Regions from separate parts of the Nitrincola nitratireducens genome, predicted to be linked through region 3. Evidence: riboswitches for the same ligand, from Rfam matches in the RefSeq annotation. Region 3 holds a riboswitch; each other region holds the start of a gene.
What was found. A riboswitch is a leader RNA that binds a small molecule or an ion and turns the genes downstream of it on or off. The one in region 3 is predicted to bind thiamine pyrophosphate.

Region 1 (4,334 bases), on a different contig from region 3:
AGTACAGTTTTCTCTTTAAATATTAAGTATTTTTGCAATTCGAAATATATTCATCTATCTAAAGCCGCTTTTAGATTGATAAATTACATGCCGTACAATCTTGCTATGGGGCTTTTATAGTTAGCTCGTTGATTCAGTTATAGTATCTATGATGAGTTCAGGGTTATCATCAGGTAGTCCCGATCCTCCAATTCATATCAAGAGAATCTGTTTTGACCCGAATAGCCATTTTTGTCGATGTTCAAAATATTTATTACACCACACGTCAAGTATTTGGACGGCAGTTTAATTATCGTGCTTTTTGGCAGGCAGCGAGTGAACTTGGCGACATAGTGCTTGCTACTGCCTACGCGATAGATCGTGGAGATTCACAGCAGCAAAAGTTTCAGGATGCCCTGAGACATATCGGATTTGATGTAAAGCTCAAGCCCTATATTCAACGTGGTGATGGCTCTGCCAAAGGTGACTGGGATGTCGGTATTACTATAGACGCATTGCTTTGTGCAGAGGCTGTCGACCGAGTAATTTTATTGTCTGGAGACGGTGATTTTGATTTATTATTGCACACCCTTAGGGAGCGATATCAGGTTTATAGTTATTTGTTTAGTGTTCCTGGGCTCACCGCCCATTCGTTAATTGCAAGTGCGGACGAGTGGGTTTCTATAGATGACTCTTTACTGCAATAGAGTATATGAAGCTTCTTTGCTACTGCCACCCTTGTATTTTTTATATTGATGACTCTTTAGGAAGAACTCCTATATACAGGCTAAGTCTTTATCTTGATAATCTCATCAAGACAGAGCGCAAGGGATTGTGATTGCCTGAAGGATTCAGGCCTCTGTCTATCTCACAGGATCGTGGCTCCGCTGCAAGGAAGCAGCACACTAATTGTCTCTCTCCACCTCTCTTTACACTCTGCTAGCCACTCTATATCATCAATGCATCCGTTGGGGTGCCGTGAAAGGCTGAGAAGTTTTATAAACTAACCCATCGAACCTGATACGGGTAATACCGGCGAAGGGAACGGTGATCTTCTTGTGCTTTGCCATTCCCCCATGCTTATTCCCCATACGTTTAATCCGCTAATTTTAATATTTGCATATCGCTCATATTGACCTATCTAGGGGGAATGATGAGAGTACAAGTAGTAGGTGCAGGGGTTGCAGGTCTATGCGTTGCAAATGAGCTATCTTCTCGCGGTGTTGAAGTCAGCTTACATGACACGTATCGTCCGCCAGGTCCGCATGCATGTTCATGGTGGGCAGGTGGCATGCTAGCGCCCTTCTGCGAAGGTGAAAGCGCCGAAGAGCCCGTCATACGCTTGGGTACACGTGCAGCATCTTGGTGGCAGAAGTTTACGGGCGCTGTTGAGTATAAAGGCTCGTTAGTTTTATCGTCCAAGCGTGATAAAAATGAGTTATTGCGTTTTGCCAGTATGACTCGCCAGCATCGCTGGGTGGATCACCTTTCTATTGCTGAGTTAGAACCCGACTTAGCCGGTCATATACGTCAGGGGCTCTATTTCGACTCTGAAGCTCACCTCGACCCCAGAGTTGCGCTGGCACGTCTTGTCGATACTTTAGCATCTCAGGGTGTTGTATGTACTCAAGAGGAGCCTTTAAGTGACATACTCACAATCGATTGTCGTGGGTTAGCAGCGAGGGATGCTTTAGCTGATCTGCGCGGTGTTAAAGGTGAAATGGTAATCTTAAAGAATCCTGAACTTAATATTAGTCGTCCAGTTCGCTTTATTCATCCGCGTATGCCTCTATATATCGTACCACGAGGGAGTGGGGTGTATATGCTGGGTGCGACGATGATTGAATCTTCAGATCGATCTCGTATTACTGCTCGTTCGATGTTAGAACTTTTATCGGCTGCTTACGCTCTTCATCCTGCCTTTGCCGAGTCTGAGGTTCTTGAAATTGGCGTGGATGTACGTCCAGCCTTCCCAGATAACCTTCCGAGAATACGACGCAGAGGCAACAGGCTATTTATTAATGGCCTTTATCGGCATGGCTATCTATTGGCTCCTGCTTTAGCGAGATGACCGCAGACTACTTATTGACTCATAAACAACCGGAGTTGATGGATGAATGTACTATTTAATGGTGAGAACGTAGAAGTAAGCGCCTCAAATTTGGCAGAGTGCTTGGTTTTGTTAGGTGTTTCAGATCAGCATATTGCAACCGCCGTGAATGGAGAGTTTGTACCTCGTTCTCAGCGTCATCAATTACAATTGACAGAGGGAGATCGGCTAGAAGTCGTTTCCCCTATGCAAGGTGGCTAACATGGCTAGATTTTACGATGTCGACATCACAAATCCTTTGATGCTGGGTACGGCACTTTACCCTTCTCCTGCAATATTGAAAGACGCTTTTAAAGTATCTGGTGCCGAAATTGCGACAGTGTCTTTACGTCGTGAGCAAGGCGCAGGACAGGATTTTTGGTCTCTAATTAAGTCTATGAACCTGCGTTTACTTCCTAATACAGCAGGATGCTATTCAGTGAAAGAGGCCGTGACAACTGCGTATATGGCACGAGAAGTCTTTGATACACCTTGGATTAAATTAGAAGTTATCGGTCATACGGATACATTACAGCCAGAACCCTTTGCATTGGTTGAAGCCGCTCGGATTCTGAGTGAGGATGGATTTCAAGTTTTTCCTTACATGACGGATGATCTGGTTTTAGCGGATCGATTGGTTGAAGTGGGTTGCCGAGTATTAATGCCCTGGGGAGCACCTATTGGCTCGGGCTTAGGCCTGAACAACGAGTATGCACTAAAAACCTTACGAAACTACTTTCCTGACATTCCTTTAGTTGTAGATGCCGGAATCGGTCTTCCTTCTCATGCCGCTAGAGCAATGGAGCTAGGTTTCGATGCTATTCTACTGAATACCGCTGTTGCCAAAGCGCAAGACCCTGTCAAAATGGCGCAGGCATTTTCGCTAGCTATCCAGGCTGGTGCCCTAGGTTATCAGGCTGGACCGATGGAAGTGCGCGATATGGCATCTCCATCCACCCCCGTGATAGGTAAGGCCTGGTTATGATGTCTCTCCCCATTTTCTATCCGTTGCTCGATTCTGTTGAAGGAGTTGAGCTGGCTGCGCGATTAGGTGTTCGTTTTGCACAACTTCGGATTAAGTCAGGAGGGCATGAGACGATACGAGATAACATTCGTCAAAGCCTAGCCATTGCCCGTGAGGCCAATATGATGTTGGTGATTAATGATCATTGGCAGTTGGCCATAGAAGAGGGGGCTGATTGGGTGCATTTAGGGCAAGAAGACCTTATCCAAGCCGATGTAAATGCGTTACGCAGAGCAGGGATTTCGTTAGGTATCAGCACTCACTCACAAGAAGAACTTGAGCGTGCACTCTTGTTAAATCCTGACTACATAGCACTAGGCCCTATTTACCCTACGCAAACGAAGTCGTTGACTTGGTCTGCGCAGGGGCTAGGGCGTATTTCTGAATGGAAAGCCCAGCTGGGTCAGATTCCGCTTTGTGTCATAGGTGGCATTACGTTGGAGCGCTCGAGCGCTGTTTTAGCATCAGGTGCTGACATCATTGCCGTCGTGAGTGATGTTTCGTTGCATCCTGACCCGTCCGAGCGCATTCGTGAGTGGCTAAGCTGCTACTGTTAGGCAACACCGTAGCTGTCTCTGTAGCGTTTGATGGCGTCTAATTGCTTGGTTAAGTCGCCGCGCTCTTGCAAGTAATCAATTAACAGATTGAGTGTAATAATACTGGCAACAGGGATGTTGAAATCCAATTCTACTTCTTGGATAGCGGAGAGTTCGCCCGTTCCCTTTTCTTGACGATTCAGTGCAATCAGAACACCAGCAGGTTCCGCATTGGCCTGTTGTATGATCTCCATGACTTCACGGATAGCTGTGCCTGCCGTGATAACATCATCAATAATTAAGGCTCTGCCAATCAATGGCGCGCCAACCAAGCTACCGCCCTCGCCATGATCCTTCGCTTCTTTGCGATTGAACACATAAGGTGTGTCAATATTATGATCAGTGTATAACGCGACGGCCGTGCTCGCGGCTAATGGAATACCTTTATAGGCAGGACCTAATAGAACGTCATATTCTATTCCGGAATTAATCAAGGCCGCTGCGTAAAATTTACCCAAACGTGCCAGTGCTTCCCCTGTACAGAATAAACCTGCATTAAAGAAATAGGGGCTGACACGTCCTGACTTGAGCGTGAACTCGCCAAATCTGAGGACATTTTTTTCAATAGCAAACTCAATAAACTCACGTTGATAGTCAAGCATTTTAGTATTTCACTGGTTTTGTCTGATGGTGTGTGAACAATAAT
Region 2 (4,334 bases), on a different contig from region 3:
GCTTTTCATCACCATTGCTTAGAATCAAGGTCGCCGTGTCCGGTTGCAACTGCATCAGCGCCCGAATCGCTTGTGATGCTTGACCTCGTGCACGTGTCTCCAACACTTGGCCTAAGTTCACCAAGCCTATGATGAAAGCCGCCGCCTCATAATAGACATGTCGACCTTCCGCCGGCACGATGTCAGGCCAGATCACCATTAGGGTTGAATAGAGCCAAGCACTCCCTGTTCCTAGAGCTATCAGCGTATCCATCGTGGCATGCCGATGCTTGAGCGCTGTCCAAGCCCCTACAAAGAAATGCCCCCCGGAGTAGATCATCATTGCGAGCGTCACAAGCCCAATCAATGCCCAAAGCAAACGCGCTTCGTCTAGCATCGGCAGGTGCCCTGTCATCATGAACAGCATTTGTGGAATACCCACCAGTAATGCTACCCAAGTTCGACGCTTAATAGCCTGAAGATGCTGTGCTTCTTCTGCTTGACGCTCGGCTTCACCGTACTCCGCGTTCATTGGTGTTGCCTTAAAGCCTGCTTCATCAATGGCCGCCACCAACGCATCAACAGGGGCATCGCCTTCTACACTTGCGCTTCGATCGCCCAGATTGACGCTAACCGATTGCACGCCCGTGACGTTTTTCAGTGCATCTTCAACACTACCTACGCAGGCCGCGCACCGCATTCCACGCAAAGCAAGACGAGTCTTCTGAGACATACCACACCTGTTTAATAATGGGCAGGAGCCTCTTAATGCCCCTCTCCCGATTGATTCCCATCACACTAACGGCTGACCGCGTTGCGCCAAGTCCTTAACCAGGTTTCACGCCCAGCTTCCGTTTCTTCAGGCGAAAAACCGATGCGCTGAGGCTGTGTTTGTAAAAACACCTCGGGCAACTCAATGTCTGTTCGAACCGGTAGCATCCAATTGGTTGTTGGAATCACCGTTTGAGCATCCTCACTTAACAAAAAGCTTAAAAAGGCTTGAGCCAACTCCACATTTTGGCTGGGGGCCGTCACCGCTGCCAATTCAATCTGCGCGACGTGTCCCTCTGTAAACAAGGCCGCCTGATATTGATCACTCTCTTCTGCAACCACATGATACGCCGGAGAGGTGGTGTAACTCAGCACATAATCGGCCTCACCTTGAAGAAACATGCCATAGGCCTCTGACCAACCCTTCGTCACAGTGACCGTATTGCGCGCTAAGCGTTGCCAAGCTTGCTGCACATCATCACCGTACACCTTTTGCATCCAGAGCATCAGCCCCTGCCCTGGCGTACTGGTTCTTGGATCTTGATATATAATGCTGGCATCACTGTTTAACAAGGCTTCCAAAGAGTCCACTGGCGTTTCAATTTTATGCGCATCGTAGATAAAGGCAAAGTAGCCATAGTCGAACGGAATGAAGTCGGTATCGGTCCAGGCTAAGTCGGGATTAAGCGGCCAGTTCGACAACTCCAACTGGTGAGGCTGAACCAAGCCCAGCGCACGGGTTTGCTCCATTAACGCATCATCCAGCCCCAAGACCACATCCGCCCGCGTTGACGCCCCTTCAAGCCTCAGCCGATTTAACAAACTGACTCCATCGTCACTGCTCACGTAGTTGAGTGTACAGTCACATTGCGCTTCAAATAACGTCTTAAGTTGCGGCCCAGGTCCCCAGCTACTGGTAAAGGAACTATAGGTATACACGGTAAGTTCTTTGGCTGACAAAGTCGTGATACAGAGGGATAAACCCAGTGCTGACAATAATCGTAACGATGATTTCATAACGAACGGTATCCACAAAAAATAAGGAGGTTGGGATTACCGGCAATAGACAAAGACAAGCATTCAAAGCAAGGCATGGCTCAATCCCTACGCCGGTGCTAACCGGATCAGGTTCAACGGGTGTATACTCTCAGCCAACCGCTCGACAGATTAAACCTGCACAGTTTTGGCACCCCGATGAGACTCGACTTAGTATACCAACGCATTCAATGACAAACCAACCTATCCTTCGTCTCCCAACTGAGTTAATCACTTGGTTAAACGCAATGCCTGACATCGACTATATAGGTGCAGGTACGGCTAATCAGCATTGGCGTTTAACCTGTGGTAATCAACGCTATATCTGGCGTGAGCGTATTCATCACCAACCAGGCAGCTCTCACATTGCTGAGCGTCTTGCCTTGCAGTGCATCCATGGGCGGAGCTGGGCACCAAAGTGTGCTTGTATCTGGAGGATGGGATTTTATTTGACGATCAAGCCACTCACACCTTTGATCCTCAAACCCTGAGCCCTGCACAACGCCAACACCTGTTGCACAGCGTCACGGAGCTATGGCAAATCCCCTTTGAGGGTCACAAAATGAACTACACAGCCTTGATTCAACAGTATGCCGACTTAGCTGGACATGGGGCGGACACGGATGCGCTTGAAGCATCACTCTTGGCAGAGGTTCGTCTATGGTGTGACGAGATGATGTGCTTTATTCATCAGGACATCCATCCCGGGAATTTATTGTTGAGCCATGAACACGTCATTCTAATCGATTGGGAATATGCGACGCGTGGAAACCCCTGGATAGATGCCATTGCACTGCAACGCATGCTGCAATTAACTCAATCAGAACGCCAATATTTAATGCAGTACTTGCCAACCTACCCAGCCGAAAACGCTTGGACACGCATGAGTCAATGGTTAACGCAGTTAGATGCGTTATGGAGTCGAGCACAAACGCAACAAAGCTGTTAAAATATTGACCAATTCATTTATCGATTCATTCTGGAAGTCGTGCCCTAGCCTGCACGTCACGTCTTCCTATGCGGATCAGCCCAGTTAGGCTAGAACTGTTGAGCTAGAGGAAGCTATGTCTAAGATTGTTGTCTGTGCACTGTATAAATTTGTTACCTTGGAAGACCATGTCGCGTTAAGAGCCCCCTTACAGGCCACCCTTGAACAGCAGGGTATTCGTGGCACATTACTCTTAGCGGCTGAAGGCATTAATGGCACGGTTGCAGCTCTCGCCAAGCCATTGATGCCTTGAAAGACTGGTTTGCACAATACGAAGCCTTTTCCGGTATTGACTACAAAGAGTCATTAAGCGACGAACAGCCTTTTTATCGTACAAAAGTGAAATTGAAAAAAGAAATTGTCACGCTCGGCGTTGAAGGCATCGACCCTAAGAGAGTTGTCGGAACCTATGTCGAACCGAAAGACTGGAACGCCCTGATCAGTGATCCAAACGTGATTCTGGTGGATACACGTAACGACTATGAGGTTGGCATTGGCACGTTTAAAGGGGCGATAAACCCTAAAACAGAGACCTTCCGTGAATTTCCGGACTATGTCAAAACACATCTAGATCCCCAGCAACACAAGAAAGTCGCTATGTTTTGTACAGGTGGCATACGTTGTGAAAAAAGCACGGCCTATTTAAAAGAGCAAGGCTTTGAAGAGGTCTATCATTTGCACGGCGGCATTCTAAAGTACCTTGAAGAGGTCCCAAAAGAGGCGTCTTTATGGGAGGGTGAATGCTTTGTATTTGATAATCGCGTCACCGTTGATCACGACCTGCAACCGGGTCATTATTCGCTCTGTGCGGGTTGCCGAGCGCCCTTATCTGAAGAAGATACGCTCAGCCCGCATTACGAAGAAGGCATTAGCTGCCCTCATTGCGCCGATAAACAGACCCCAGAGCAGCGTGAGCGCTACGCCTCTCGGCAAAAGCAATTGGAATTGGCTAAACAACGTGGCGAAGCCCATATTGGTGCCGATGCGCTTCAAACCGCTGAACGACGCAGAGCCGAAAAAAAGGCACGTAAAGTCGCACAGCAAAAGGACTAGTACCAATGTTGTTTCCGACGTTGCCAAGAGGTCGTCTGCGTCTTTTTTTAGGATTCATCGCCTTTGTTTGCCTTGCCACCAATGCAAACGCAGATCTGTACGCATTTGATACCGCTAAGTTTGAGATCGGCGGAAAACAACTCAAGGTAGAGTTGGCTCAGACGCCCGTGCAACGTTCAAGAGGCTGATGTGGCGCGAACATCTGGATGAGGATGCTGGCATGCTGTTCGTTTTTAACAACGCCGAGCCGCTCTGTTTCTGGATGCGCAACACATTGGTTCCCTTATCCATTGGTTTTTTTGATGCAGAGTTTGTGCTGATGCAAGTCACTGACATGCATCCCTTATCGGACCAAATCCATTGTTCAGATAGACCCGCCCAATATGCTCTAGAGGTGAATCAAGGCTGGTTTGAGCGCCAACAGATACGCGCCCAAGACCAGCCTCGTGGGCGCATCATCTTAGATCAAGACTCCTCTCCCGATAAAGATTGACTCACTTTTCCCAAA
Region 3 (4,334 bases):
CTTTAAATACGTCCCAGTTTAAATCTTCCGCAATACCGTTTACTTTTTCCAGAGCTTGATAAATCGGGACTGTGCCGATTGGAACAGGTGAGTTACGAATGATCCACTCACGCGTCTCGTGTATGTTTTTACCTGTGGATAAGTCCATAATTGTATCGGCCCCCCAACGTGTTCCCCACGTCATTTTCTCAACTTCCTCTTCAATAGAAGAGCTAAGGGCGGAGTTGCCTATATTGCCATTGATCTTCACCAAAAAGTTGCGACCAATGATCATGGGTTCTAACTCAGGGTGGTTGATGTTACAGGGGATAATAGCCCGCCCTGCTGCTACTTCTTGCCGTACAAATTCGGGTGTAATGTTTTCTGGGAGTTTAGCGCCAAAACTATGGCCAGGGTGTTGTAACGATAACAAGGGCTCTTCGGCATGTGCTTTAGCAACCCGCATATTTTCACGTATGGCAATGAACTCCATTTCAGGAGTGATGATGCCTTTGCGAGCATAGTGCAACTGGGTAACATTCTTGCCAGCTTTGGCGCGCCTAGGTTTTCTTTTTAGTTCGAATCTGAGCTCGTCCAAACGCAAGTCGGCTTCACGTGTGCGGCCATATTCAGAGCTGAGTTGAGAAAGCTGCTCTGTATCCTCTCGTTCTTGAATCCAAGCATCGCGCAGTGGCGCTAACCCCTTGCGCACATCGATGGTGACTTCAGGATCGGTATAAGGTCCAGAGGTGTCATAGACGTACAAGGGCGGATTTTTTTCGACCCCCTGCTCTGTTGGTGTATCCGCTAACGTAATTTCACGCATGGGCACCAAAATATCGGGACGCTCCCCTTTGATATAGACCTTACGTGAGTTCGGAAAGGGTTGAACAGACTGCGTATCAACTTGCGCTGTTTGATTAAGGCGAGCATTTGGGTTAAGCATAGAAAAAGTCCTTATCCTTGTTAGTATATGCGTGAATGGCTGGGTTGGAGCAACTCATTACAACCAGAGATTATGAAAATGATGAACGGGCCCAAAACCTCGTCCAACATTTAATCGGTTAGCCTGCTCGATTGCCTGGGTTAACCAGTTTTTAGCACTCTCTACGGCCTGCTCAAGAGGGAAGCCCTTTGCAAGGTTGGCTGTGATGGCGGATGCCATTGAACAGCCCGTTCCGTGAGTGTTTTGCGTTTTAATGCGAGTAGACTCAAAGCGATGTATACCGGATGGTGTGCCTAGAAGGTCGAAACAGCGATCAGAAGATGCGAGGTGACCACCTTTCAGTAACACGGCTTGAGAGCCTAAGCCCATTAACTGATCCAGTGTCGTATACATATCATCAAGTGATTGAGCTTCACTTTTTTGGCAGAGGACAGCGGCCTCGGGTAGATTGGGAGTGATTAACGTTGTTTGGGGTATGAGTTGATGCATGAGTGCTTGAGTTGCGTCTGATGCCAGTAGCATTTTCCCAGTCTTCGAGACCATGACAGGATCAAGAACGATCGGAATATGTGTGGTGTTCGACAAGCACTGTGCGATAGCCGTTATGGTGGCTTCATTACCCATCATGCCTATTTTAATGGCAGCGATGGATAAGTCTTCAAGCACACACCGAATTTGATCTTCAATGATGTCGATGGGCACTGAATGGATAGAGCGCACCTCACAGGTGTTCTGTGCAGTAATGGCTGTAATGACGGATGAACCATAGACCCCTAAAGCTGAAAAGGTTTTAAGGTCTGCTTGGATGCCTGCTCCCCCGCCACTGTCTGATCCCGCAATGGTGAGTGCAATGGGAAATGTTTGAATTGTCAATCTAGCGCTCCTGTAGGATAAAAGCCTGACAGGGGTGCCGTGAATACAATAGGTGCTGTAATAAGCATGTCTCGATATTCCTACGCCGGTATAAGCCGGATCAGGTTCAACGGGTGTAATCTCAGCCCACAAAGGGCACCCCGACCAAGATGATCATTTTTAGTCTACGCTTATTCTCAGTCTGAATGCAAGCGCTAAACGTGTGTTGCAAATGGAGCAAAAATATAAAAATACGCTAGTCTATTAATAGGATTGCGATGATTAGCGAGGTCCCCTATGAATCCGTTAGAAACGATTGATCTTTTATGTCCCTATTGCAGTGAGTCGATTAGTTTTACTGTGGATTGCTCCGAAAACGAGCAAGAATACACAGAAGATTGTCCTGTTTGCTGTAGCCCTGTTTTAATCAATGTCTCGATCGGCAATAATCTGACCTTTAGAGCAGAGCGCGAGAATGGTTAGCGGTGATGAAATATAAAATTGTTCCAGTTACTCCCTTTCAGCAAAACTGTACGGTTATGTGGTGTGAAAAAACGCTTAAAGCAGTTGTGGTAGACCCTGGTGGAGATGTGCATAAAATTGTGAATCTACTCGAGACTGAGAAGCTGATTCTTGAAAAAATACTTTTAACTCATGCACATATTGACCATGCCGGTGGTACGGCTGAATTGGCCATCCTAAAAAATGTACCCATTGAAGGGCCTCACAAAGACGATCAGTTTTGGATTGAAGGATTGGATCAGCAGTCTGCCATGTTTGGTTTTCCCAAAGTAAGCAATTTCGTGCCTAATCGATGGTTAAATGATGGAGATCAGATACGTTTTGGCGAAGTTGTACTGGAAGTGTTGCACTGCCCGGGGCACACACCAGGTCACGTAATTTTTTACAATGCGGACGAGAAATTGGCGCAAGTGGGTGATGTTATTTTTCAAGGTTCGATTGGACGAACAGACTTCCCGCGAGGAAACCATCAAGATCTAATTCGCTCCATTAAGGAAAAACTGTTCGTGCTTGGAGATGATATCAGGTTTATTCCAGGCCATGGCCCCATGTCAACGCTGGGTGCAGAAAGGAAACATAATCCCTTTGTGGCCGATCATCGAGGTTAAGGAGTTACTTGTGTAACTGTAAAGCTATTTTCAAAAGTTCAGGATCTAGGCCTTTACGATATCGAGTCAAGTTATCGAGAGGAACATCAACGACTTGACCTTGATTAACACCGACCATCATATCGCTATAACCGGCCAGTAGATATTCTACGGCTTTGGCGCCTAAGCATGAGGCCAGTACTCGGTCATGGCCACTTGGGTGTCCTCCTCTTTGTATATGGCCCAGTATCGAAACGTAAGGTGTATGCCCGTGATGGGCCATTTGTTCAGCAATACGATTGGTTAGTCCTGGGGCGTTGCCTTCAGCAACCACAATGATGCCACTGGATCCTAAGCCTTTCCGTTTAGAGGTTGCCAATTGCAATGAAATTGCCTCTACATCGACGGCAAACTCAGGGACAGCAATCATCTCCGCACCTGCTGCGATGCCAACATGTACGGCAAGAAACCCTGAGCTTCGTCCCATAACTTCGACTAAGAAATAACGCTCATGGGAGTCAGCTGTGTCGCGTATTTTGTCAATCGCATTGAGTGCAGTATTAACAGCCGTGTCAAAGCCGATGGTATCATCTGTTCCAAAAATATCGTTATCAATCGTCCCAGGTATTCCAATGACGGGTAACCCTGTCTCCTCTTCAAACAAGTGTGCTCCTGTCAGCGAACCATCGCCGCCAATAACAATCAGTGCTTCGATACCCAGTTTACGAAGTTGGCTCGCTGCGTTGGCGCGGATCGTGGCTTGATGAAATTCAGAACAACGCGCACTTTTCAAAAAGGTGCCGCCTTTTTGAACAATATTGGAGACGCCCTTGCTAGAAAGGACGTGAATGTCTCCGTTAATCAGGCCGCTATAGCCACGCTGCACACCGTATACCTTGATACCGTGATGTAAGGCTGTTCTTACAACACCTCGAATCGCTGGGTTCATACCGGGAGCGTCACCACCACTTGTTAGAACTGCAATGGATTTATAACGGCGAATGGGTTCAAGCGTGGGTAAATCATACATAAAGCACCTGTATTTATCATCGAGTTATGACTATAACTAACCTGAAGTCTAGCAGATGCTGAGAGAATCCGCAGGTGAAGGCTTTGATTTTAAAATGATTGAGGTGAAGTGAATGGTGTATCGTGTTCTGTGTAGATGCATAGGTGTGCTAGCACTGTGCTGGGGGCTTTCACTAACCGTATTGGCAGAGTCGTTTGTCACCATTGCGACGGGTGGAGTAACGGGGGTGTACTATCCTGCAGGAGGTGCAATTTGTCGTTTGGTGAATCGCGATCGAGTGGATCATGGCATTCGTTGTGCCGTGCGAACAACGGGTGGATCGGTTTATAACCTGTCGGGGCTTAGAACCGGCGAGTTTGATTTAGCGATTGTGCAGTCTGATTGGCAATATCATGCGTTCGAGGGAAGCGATGTGTTT
Region 4 (4,334 bases), on a different contig from region 3:
CATGAGGTTGTTTGCCAGCAAAGCCTGTTCACACGCAGAGGCACGGATCGTATTCTAAAGTATGCATTTGATTTGGCACAAAGCCGTGAAGCAAAGCACCTGAGTTCAGCGACAAAATCAAATGGCATCTATCACTCCATGCCCTATTGGGATAACCGTGTACTCAAAATGGCCAAACACTATCCCGAAGTGAAGGTTGACCATTATCATATTGATATTTTAACGGCCAATTTTGTACGTGTGCCTGAGCATTTTGATGTTGTGGTTGGGTCTAACCTGTTTGGTGATATTCTTTCTGATTTAGGCCCGGCCTGCACTGGCACCATAGCGATTGCGCCTTCGGCAAATATTAATCCTGAGAAAACCTATCCATCGATGTTTGAGCCTGTTCACGGCTCTGCACCGGATATCGCCGGACAGAATATTGCTAACCCACTCGGCACCATTTGGGCGGGTGCGATGATGATGCAACATTTGGGCTTTCCTGCGGTTCATGACTCTCTGATGCAGGCGATGGAGACGGTCTTAAAAGAAAAGCAGCACCTAACTCGAGACATGGGCGGGGTTGCCAGTACACAAGAATTAGGCGCTGCGTTAGTCAGACATATTGCTTAAGACAGATAGTGTTAAAACATCAAGCGCGCCGTGACACCAAAGGTTCTCGGTGCGCCTAATTGATAATACGCACGCTCTTCATAGTTGATTCTTGGATCGTTTCCGAAGAAGAAACCACGCTCCGCAACGTCTTGATTGCCAAGGTTGCGTCCCCACAAACGCACAGACCAGTTATTTTGTTGATAGCCTATGTGGGCATTGACCCATGTGTAATCCCAGGACTTGGCATCATGGCTGTCCGAGAAGTAGAACGCATCTTTCCCTTCAACACTCACGCCACTAAACCAGCCCTGCCCACGGTCATAGGCAAGCCCTAACTGGTACTGCCAATGAGGGGCATGGGCCACATCACGTTGATGAATCCGAGCACGCGCGTCCTTAACCTTGGTCTGCAACAGCCCTAGCGCACCTTGAACGCTCAGGCCATTATCCAACGCATACTTAAACTCGAACTCGGCACCTGTGTTATTGACCTGATCGGCATTAAACAGATAATCCACAAAGCCATCGGCGGGATTACTGGATGCCATAAAACTACCTCTTAAATGCGCATCTTTACGTTGCTGATAAAACAAGCTGGTTTGCGTGATTAAACGGTCATCCAGATAACGCCCTTTCGAACCGATTTCATAATTCCAAAGAGACTCGGTATCAAAAATGAGTTGCTCGTTGCTTAACTGCGCTGGGGTAAAACCTCCGTTGACGCCACCCACTTTATACCCTTTGGAAAGGCTGGCGTAGATCGACGTTTCGGGCGTTAGAAAATGCTCTAACGCAAGACGGCCACCCCACAAGTCTTCATTTTTGCGATAGGAGGCACGAACATTGTCATCAAATGCCGTTCGGCTGTGCTCAACACGTAAACCCGATGTTAAGATCCAGTCTTCAGACAAGAGTGTTTCCAGCTCACCGTATAGGGAAACACGCTCCGTTTTAAAATCACTGGTGATTGTCCGACCAGCTCGCGGTAGACCATTGCGAAAAACATCGCGCTTTAGGTCGCTGTCTTGATGAAAACCATGAAGGCCTGCGGTCCACTGCGTGGTGCCGTTGAAAATTTCCTGACCGGGCAAAGACACAAAACGCAATTCTGCCGTTGTTGTGTTGTATTCACGCACATACTCATCGTAGGAGCTGTAACCCCAAGGATGGAAACCGTTAAATGCCCAATCTTCATCGTATCCATAATCACTGCGCGTGTTCGAATGGCTCAGACGTGTCTCAAGTTGATAGACATCGTGGCCTGTCCAAATCGATTTAAGCGCAAAGGCTTTGCTGATTTGTCGATCCCGACCCGGCTCATCCGAAAGCGTTGTGCGGGTGTTGTCTAAACTAAAGGCGTCGTAACCGTTGTTAATATCGGCGTAAAATCCCGTCAAGTCCATTAGCCAGTCATCGGTAATCGCAAATCTCAATTTGGCGCGGATGAAGGTTTCATCAATGTTACTGGTGTTTTTACGGTTCAGGTGGTCATTGCGCATAAAGCCATCACTTTTATTTTGTGAAATGGCTAAGCGTAATCCTGCGGTATCTGTTAGCGGTGTGCTGTAGATGGCGGTTAAGGAATGCGTATTGTAATTGCCAATCGTGCCTTCAAGACTGCCTTCCGGCTGAGTCGTCGGGTCGTTTGATTGCAGGTTAATTAAGCCTGCAAGCGCATTACTTCCGTACAAGGTGCCTTGCGGGCCTCTTAACACTTCAACTTGCTTAATATCCATCAGAGTTGCAGAGGCTGCAATGCTGCTCATGTCGATTCCATCTAACAAGACCCCGACCGATGGATTGACGTGTCCAACAAATTGGCTGCGCTCACCCACCCCACGCATTTGATAAAAGCGTGCGCGTGAACTGCCTTTCGCCGAATTGACGTTGGGCGTTAAAGCTAAGACATCTTCCAAATGCTGGGCTTGGCGCGCTTCAAGTGCCTCTTCGGAAACGGCCGTCACACTGGCTGGCGTTTTAAGTTGTGTCGTAGGGCGAAAGCCTGAGGTTACCAGAATTTCATCCAACACAACGTTTGAGGATGAGGTTTGCGCCATGGCAAAGGGGGTGCTGATAAAAAGTGAGGTTAACACAAAACCCGATAATTTAGGGCTCATATACAGTCTCCGTTGGTGATCGAAGACCCGGTCGCGCGTGAGATTATAGATGACTCTGTGAGTTGTCCTATTCCTACGCCGGCATCATCCGGATCAGGTTCAAAGGGTTCGCTTAGCATCTCAGGCATTTAAAACATGCCACCCCTTAGGATTTAATTGCTGTTGTATACAGCAGCGCGCAAGTATAGCGATTTAGGCGCGCTAGGTTAAGCTAAATGAGCAGAAAGTGCGGACGCCTCTCGTGTTTCAATGATATTTACCAGTCGCATCATCCGGCGAAGTAAAAACTAGGTCTCGGAGCGCTCCTCGTTTACCTCGGCGATAAAATCAATTTCCAGCTCCGCTTTTTCGGTAAAATACTCTGGCAACTCCGCTTTGATGCCAGGTGCAAGGTTTTTAAACTCCCCCACCTGCTTCACTAAATTGCCTCGCCCACTGATCAACTGCCCCTCGGCGGAGACATAGCACTCACGGCCGTATCCAATCCTTTTTTCACTTTTTCGAAGCTGCTTAAAAAGCTATTCAGTTTTTTAAACACTTGCTCTGCCTTGTCTGCCAATAATGCCGTATGCTTATTCTGATCTTCATAACGCCATAACTGTCGCACAATGTTAAGACTGGTCAACAAGGTCGTGGGCGTGGCGACCAGTACATTGCGTTCGATGGCTTGTTGAAACAGTGTTTCATCGGCCTTCAAGGCTTCGACAAACGCCGATTCAATCGGAATAAACATAAACACCATTTCAGGTGAGTTTAAGCCAGGTAAACGGTAATAATCACGATCCGCCAACTCCTTAATTCGACTTCCGATGGCCTGCACATGCTCTTTAAGCGCGGCTTTACGCTCCAACTCCTCCTCTGCATTCACATAGCGCGTGTAGGCATTCAGTGAAACCTTGGCATCAATGATCAAATGCTTATCATGTGGCAAATAGACAATGGCATCTGGACGCTGCCGACCTTCTTCGGTATTGATGCTGACTTCACGCTTATAGTCTTTACCGATTTGCAGGCCGGATCGATCCAATACATTTTCAAGCACCAGCTCGCCCCAATTCCCTTGCAGCTTTTTTTGGCCTCGCAGAGCCGTTGAGAGCTGATGAGCCTCTTCAGTCATTTTATGATTCAGCTCTTTTAACGAGGCCAGCTCTTTGCGGAGCTCTCCCTGTTGCAACGTTTCGCGATGATGAATGTGTTGAACCTCTGTTTTGAAGGTGTCAATCGACTGCTGGAAAGGCGTGAGGACGGCATTCAATCCTAGACTGTTTGTTTCGTGCAAGGCTTTGGCCTTAGCCTCCAATATTTCCTCGGACAAGACTTTAAAGTGTTCAGACAAACTGTTCTTTTGCTTCTCAAAACTGGCCACTTCCCGAGCATGGCTGGCTTCTCGCGCTTTAAATTCTGTTTTAATCTGGGTGAGCTCATTGTTGAGCTGGTTATACTCGTACAACAAGGCATCATGGCGATCGGACAGAATTCTGCGCTCATCATTTAAGGCATCTGTGAGGCGGCGTATGCTCACTTCAGCCTCTTTGTATTTTTCATACGACAGTTCTAAGCGCGTATTTAGCTCACTAAGTTTGGCTCTAGCCGCAGACACCTCCTCGTTAAGCTGTTTAT

Region 1: it holds a riboswitch for thiamine pyrophosphate, as region 3 does, so the genes downstream of both, D791_RS02480 (FAD-dependent oxidoreductase) here and thiD (bifunctional hydroxymethylpyrimidine kinase/phosphomethylpyrimidine kinase) in region 3, are expected to answer to the same signal.
Region 2: it holds a riboswitch for thiamine pyrophosphate, as region 3 does, so the genes downstream of both, thiB (thiamine ABC transporter substrate binding subunit) here and thiD (bifunctional hydroxymethylpyrimidine kinase/phosphomethylpyrimidine kinase) in region 3, are expected to answer to the same signal.
Region 4: it holds a riboswitch for thiamine pyrophosphate, as region 3 does, so the genes downstream of both, D791_RS12740 (TonB-dependent receptor) here and thiD (bifunctional hydroxymethylpyrimidine kinase/phosphomethylpyrimidine kinase) in region 3, are expected to answer to the same signal.

Annotation. Positions count from the first base shown of each region.
Region 1 is NZ_AONB01000002.1:65-4,398, forward strand. It holds gene D791_RS02475 (NYN domain-containing protein) at 213-686, shown strand; TPP riboswitch at 939-1,040, shown strand; gene D791_RS02480 (FAD-dependent oxidoreductase) at 1,133-2,050, shown strand; gene thiS (sulfur carrier protein ThiS) at 2,093-2,290, shown strand; gene D791_RS02490 (thiazole synthase) at 2,292-3,053, shown strand; gene D791_RS02495 (thiamine phosphate synthase) at 3,050-3,649, shown strand; gene pyrE (orotate phosphoribosyltransferase) at 3,646-4,290, opposite strand.
Region 2 is NZ_AONB01000009.1:94,613-98,946, forward strand. It holds gene D791_RS20875 (heavy metal translocating P-type ATPase) at 1-712, opposite strand, end outside; gene thiB (thiamine ABC transporter substrate binding subunit) at 778-1,767, opposite strand; TPP riboswitch at 1,835-1,954, opposite strand; gene D791_RS20030 (hypothetical protein) at 1,977-2,276, shown strand; gene D791_RS09670 (phosphotransferase family protein) at 2,348-2,734, shown strand; partial or broken gene trhO (oxygen-dependent tRNA uridine(34) hydroxylase TrhO) at 2,850-3,826, shown strand; gene D791_RS18935 (hypothetical protein) at 3,832-4,014, shown strand; gene D791_RS09680 (DUF192 domain-containing protein) at 4,014-4,319, shown strand; gene D791_RS09685 (AAA family ATPase) at 4,292-4,334, opposite strand, start outside.
Region 3 is NZ_AONB01000028.1:39,602-43,935, forward strand. It holds gene thiC (phosphomethylpyrimidine synthase ThiC) at 1-925, opposite strand, end outside; gene thiD (bifunctional hydroxymethylpyrimidine kinase/phosphomethylpyrimidine kinase) at 983-1,798, opposite strand; TPP riboswitch at 1,858-1,951, opposite strand; gene D791_RS17460 (CPXCG motif-containing cysteine-rich protein) at 2,075-2,260, shown strand; gene D791_RS17465 (MBL fold metallo-hydrolase) at 2,266-2,907, shown strand; gene pfkA (6-phosphofructokinase) at 2,912-3,916, opposite strand; gene D791_RS17475 (TAXI family TRAP transporter solute-binding subunit) at 4,029-4,334, shown strand, end outside.
Region 4 is NZ_AONB01000015.1:36,088-40,421, reverse strand. It holds gene D791_RS12745 (tartrate dehydrogenase) at 1-615, shown strand, start outside; gene D791_RS12740 (TonB-dependent receptor) at 627-2,714, opposite strand; TPP riboswitch at 2,768-2,870, opposite strand; gene D791_RS20410 (hypothetical protein) at 3,002-3,157, opposite strand; gene D791_RS12735 (DNA recombination protein RmuC) at 3,154-4,334, opposite strand, start outside.